One region of the Francisella uliginis genome, then DNA from elsewhere that is predicted to be linked to it. Evidence: riboswitches for the same ligand, from Rfam matches in the RefSeq annotation. Region 1 holds a riboswitch; the other holds the start of a gene.

Region 1 (2,415 bases):
GAGTTCTTAACTCAGATAATTGAGCACTATCATTTGCATCATTTATAGACCCAGGTCGTAACCCATCACCAAGTGAGAAACTTATATCATATGCTTTCATAATCTCACAAATCTCTTCAAAATGAGTATATAAAAAGTTTTCTTTATTATGATGTAAGCACCATTTAGCCAAGATTGATCCACCTCGTGAAACAATGCCTGTGATCCGATTACTAGCTAATGTTACAAATGCTTTTCTAACCCCAGCATGAATTGTGAAATAACTAACGCCTTGTTCAGCTTGTTCAATCAATGTATCTCGATAAATTTCCCAAGTTAAATTTTCAACTTTACCATTAACTTTCTCCAAGGCTTGATAAATTGGAACTGTACCTATTGGTACTGGACTGTTTCTGATAATCCACTCGCGTGTTTGATGAATATGCTTACCTGTTGAAAGGTCCATTACAGTATCAGCACCCCACTTTATGGATATCACCATTTTTTCAACTTCTTCTAACATTGATGATGTCACTGCTGATGTACCAATATTTGCATTAACTTTGACTAAAAAGTTTCTACCTATAATCATAGGCTCTAACTCAGGATGGTTAATATTTGCTGGAATAATGGCTCTACCAGCTGCTATTTCATCTCGAACAAACTCTGGAGTGATTTCTTTTTGAATGTTTGCACCAAAAGATATTCCTTGATGTTGATTTTTATACTCACTATCAAGGTGAAGATTTGCTCTTAGGATATTTTCCCTCATTGCAACGTAATACATTTCAGGTGTTATGATACCCTTTTTAGCATAATGCATCTGTGATACGTTCTTACCTTTCTTTGCCTTAAGAGGAATATGTCTATTTTTAAAGTTCAACCTTTCTTCTTTAAACTGAGAATTTGTATATTCTGAAGTGAAACTATCTAACTGATCTATATCTTTATTTTGCTCAAGCCACTCTAGCCTATGCCTACTTAAACCTTTTTCTATATTAACTGGAGTTTCTGAAGAATACTCACCAGAAGTATCATATATAAAGATATCAGGGTTTTTATTAATATTTCCATTTATGTTAGTGTCAGTTTGTTTAATCTTTCTAAATGGAACTTTTATTGGTTTACTTGGATATTCAATATAACACTTCTCAGAACTAAAATACTCTATAGATAGCGTTGATTTTTCTGTATTAGTTTGAATATCTTGATTTTTAGAGTTATTCATTTTCATCTCCTATTTTATCAATTCAAACTAGTATAGGTAGATGAGTATTAAGAATATAATTGATACAACTATAGATATAAGTAGTTATAATCAAAATCAAATTACACTTCCTACACTAGTACTAACTAGACCAGGTTCAAAGGGTTAGAAAAAATCCTCTCAGCATAGTTAAATAAACTATGCACCCCTGTGCTTCAAGACTAAAGTAAATATTATCTCTAAGACTATGTCAAGAATGTAAGTGGTAAAACTATGAAAATTTATTAAAAGTCTAAATTAACTATTTCAAGATATTGCATCTGTGTTTGTAAAAACATCTCACCCACAACTTTAAATTTAACTGGGATATCTGTAACATAAAATCTATATTCTGGATCTAATTTAGATGTATTTAAAATACTACTATCTATAAGTAATTCCTTTAGAATCTTGCTAGCTTGCAGGGAAGGATCTATCAAATCAACACTTAAAATATCAGATATACTTTGTTTGATAATAGGATAATGTGTACAACCTAAAATAAGTGCCTGAATATCTTTATCATTAAAATACTCAAGGTACTGCTTTGCAACTAACTCAACTATTTGCCCTTCAACAAACCCCTCTTCTATCATTGACACAAATAGCCCACAAGGCGTACTATAAACTTCTGTTTCAGGATTATTTTTATGGATTTGCAATGCATATGCATTACTATTTATTGTTGCGGGTGTAGCAATAACACCTACAGTATCTAGATCATTAACTAGGCTAACTCCAGCACTTATAACATCGATAACTGGGATACCTCTAGCAATATCCTGAACAATATCTTTAGCAAGTGCTGATATTGTGTTACAGGCTATTATTATAGCTTTAACTTCTTGTGCAATCAGAAATTTTGCTGTTTGGGCTGCAAACTTTTGAATAGTTGCTCGTGACTTAGTACCATAGGGAATCCTTGCAATATCACCAAAATAAATAATATTTTCATTAGGCAATATTTCCATTAGGTTTTTAACAACAGTTAAACCTCCTATACCAGAATCAAAGACACCTATAGGCCTGTTATTTTGCATTACTTTTTCTCAAGCTTTCTAATGATTTTCTTACGTGAGCGAGATGGAATTTTCTCCAAGTATTCTTCTTTTGCTTTAATAAACGGTAATAAATTCTTTAAAGGTAATACTGCCTGGTTTGCATCATCTGCAATAAAATTCTCACTCAAT
Region 2 (2,415 bases), 160 kb from region 1:
TGGTGATATCATTTTGCCAAAATATATATCTAGAGGTAAGACATTAGAGCTTACTCCTTCAGAGGTTAATAGACTTAGAAAGTCTGTTAAGCTAAAAGAATATTCTTTTCCTAAAAAACTAGTTGATAGATTAGAGAAAAAATAATGAGTTTTGAGAATCAGTTAAGTGATATTTTTGATTTAGATATATGGGAGCTGAAACCCCAATATAAATCGTCTAATCAATTACAAACTGATAATGAGAATAGTAATGTTAATTTAGAAGAAATTACCGTTGACCTTAAACAAAATTCTCTAATTAGTAGAGAATTAGTTTATACAAATAATATTGATAGTAATAAGATCATAAATATATTTATTGAAAATGACCTTAATACTAATTTTTTAAATAATATTGTAGATAATTTATTCTTTAATTCAAAAGTAAGTATTTTTAGAATTCAGTCTACTGATTTTCAGACAGATCTTAATGAAATCAACCTTTTTGAGAAAGACTTTATTCTAGAAGGTAGTAATCTATTAAGTACACAAAATAAAAAACATATATTAGCAAAGCTATATGAGTATGCGGATTTTAAGTCTAGGTAAATCTCACTTTGATGCAGTTATTAGTCTTATACGATTTTCAGATAGAGAGTTTAGTTGGTCAGATCAACAAATTCTAGATTCTATTGAGAATGATTTAACTTTAGGTTTATTTGAAAATGATAAATTAAGGGCAATAGCTATTTTTAATAGTATTTTTGATACAGCAGAGCTTTTATATGTTTGTGTTGATAAATCTAATCAGAATAAAGGTTTCGGCTATAAAGTTCTTAAACAATCTTTTACATATTTGCTAAAGCAAAAGATATCTAAAGTTTTTTTAGAAGTTGATGTTAGTAATCATTATGCGTTAAAGCTTTATAATAAAATTGGTTTCAAAAAAATATCTACGCGTAAAAACTATTATAAGAAAAATGATGGTAGTTATAATGACGCATTAATCTATAAGTTAGAAATAAGCTAGATTAGAGAATATATTAAATAGCCGGAAATTGTGATATATTGTGTAAATGAGACAGCAGGGGGGCTATTAAATAATAGCTGAGAAGAACCCTTAGAACCTGATCTAATTAATATTAGCGTAGGGAGTTTGTTTGGTATATCTTTTAAAAAGTAAATCACTCAAACTTCTATTATTTATTAAATAATAGGAGATTAACATTGGAAAATTTTGGTTATATAACATTAAATATATCATTAATTCTTTATTTCGTACATTTTCTGCCGCAGACTATTCATAATCAGTTTAAGCATAAGACATTCGAAATTAGTCTTTGGACTCACTCTTTGATGATATTTGCAAATGCATTAGATTTGATTTATGCAATTGGTTTTAATTTACAGTGGCAATATGTATTGGTAGATATAATTTTATTGTTTTTTTTAACTGTTCAACAGTTTCAAATTTTAAATGATAGAAGAGAAAAGAAGATATTTATACATACTTTATTAATTCTGGCATTTTTATTATTAATAGTATTAATAATTAATATAGTAAAATTGGATAAAACATATTTATTATGGTGTGGATCAATAAGTGGGGTAATTTATAATATTTATTATCTTCCGCAGATTTGTAAAAATTATCTTCAAAGAGATGCCCAGGGGTTTAGCATTTTTTATTTAGGACTTTTAGCGATTAATATTTTATGTGATATAAATAGTGCTATTTTCTTGAGCTGGCCTATTGTGTCACTTCTAGTCCCTTGTAGTATGTTTGTGTTAGTGTTTATTCAGATACTTCAATATTTATATTATAAAGATATATTTTCAAAGCTACTTTTGAAGAAGGCCCAAAACAAACTGTAAACTTTACTGGAGCTTATGTTAAAATATTTGGTAGTTCATATCTAGTAATTTTAAAATAATAATGAAAAATACATTTAAGAATTTGTTATTGTTGTTTGCATGCATGGTTTTTAGTAATACTTTTGCAGACACTAAGACTAAAGTTTCATATAGCCCATATGTAATAGGTCAGTCATTGGGTAAAATTTCACATAAAAGTTTTAAAGCAATGGATAAAGAGCTTTCAAAACAAGATTTTATTACTGGATTTGATGATACTATTCTAGATAAAAAACCTGACTATAATAAGATATCTGATCAAGATTCTTATGTGGTAGGTATGATTATTGCTGCCAAATATAAGTCAGATCTTAAGAAGTTAATTAAGATTAATAAGAAAAACTCTCAAGAATTTGTTAAAGGCTTTAATAGTGCCGCAAATTCAGATAATGCTAAACTAACGGCACAAAATAAAAAAATATTAGAATATTTTAAAAAATCTGATGATGAGGATGATTAAAAGTAATATTTGATCAATTATTATATTGATAAATAAGCTATGCTACTTTATTCTTAAGTCTA

The links. A riboswitch is a leader RNA that binds a small molecule or an ion and turns the genes downstream of it on or off. The one in region 1 is predicted to bind thiamine pyrophosphate.
Positions count from the first base shown of each region.
Region 2: it holds a riboswitch for thiamine pyrophosphate, as region 1 does, so the genes downstream of both, F7310_RS05780 (PQ-loop repeat-containing protein) here and thiC (phosphomethylpyrimidine synthase ThiC) in region 1, are expected to answer to the same signal.

Region 1 covers NZ_CP016796.1:1,391,194-1,393,608, forward strand. The annotation lists gene thiC (phosphomethylpyrimidine synthase ThiC) at 1-1,207, opposite strand, end outside; TPP riboswitch at 1,298-1,406, opposite strand; gene murI (glutamate racemase) at 1,471-2,265, opposite strand; gene F7310_RS06575 (nuclease-related domain-containing protein) at 2,265-2,415, opposite strand, start outside.
Region 2 covers NZ_CP016796.1:1,232,629-1,235,043, reverse strand. The annotation lists gene rluB (23S rRNA pseudouridine(2605) synthase RluB) at 1-145, shown strand, start outside; gene F7310_RS05790 (hypothetical protein) at 145-588, shown strand; gene F7310_RS05785 (GNAT family N-acetyltransferase) at 566-1,009, shown strand; TPP riboswitch at 1,056-1,151, shown strand; gene F7310_RS05780 (PQ-loop repeat-containing protein) at 1,207-1,854, shown strand; gene F7310_RS05775 (hypothetical protein) at 1,916-2,353, shown strand.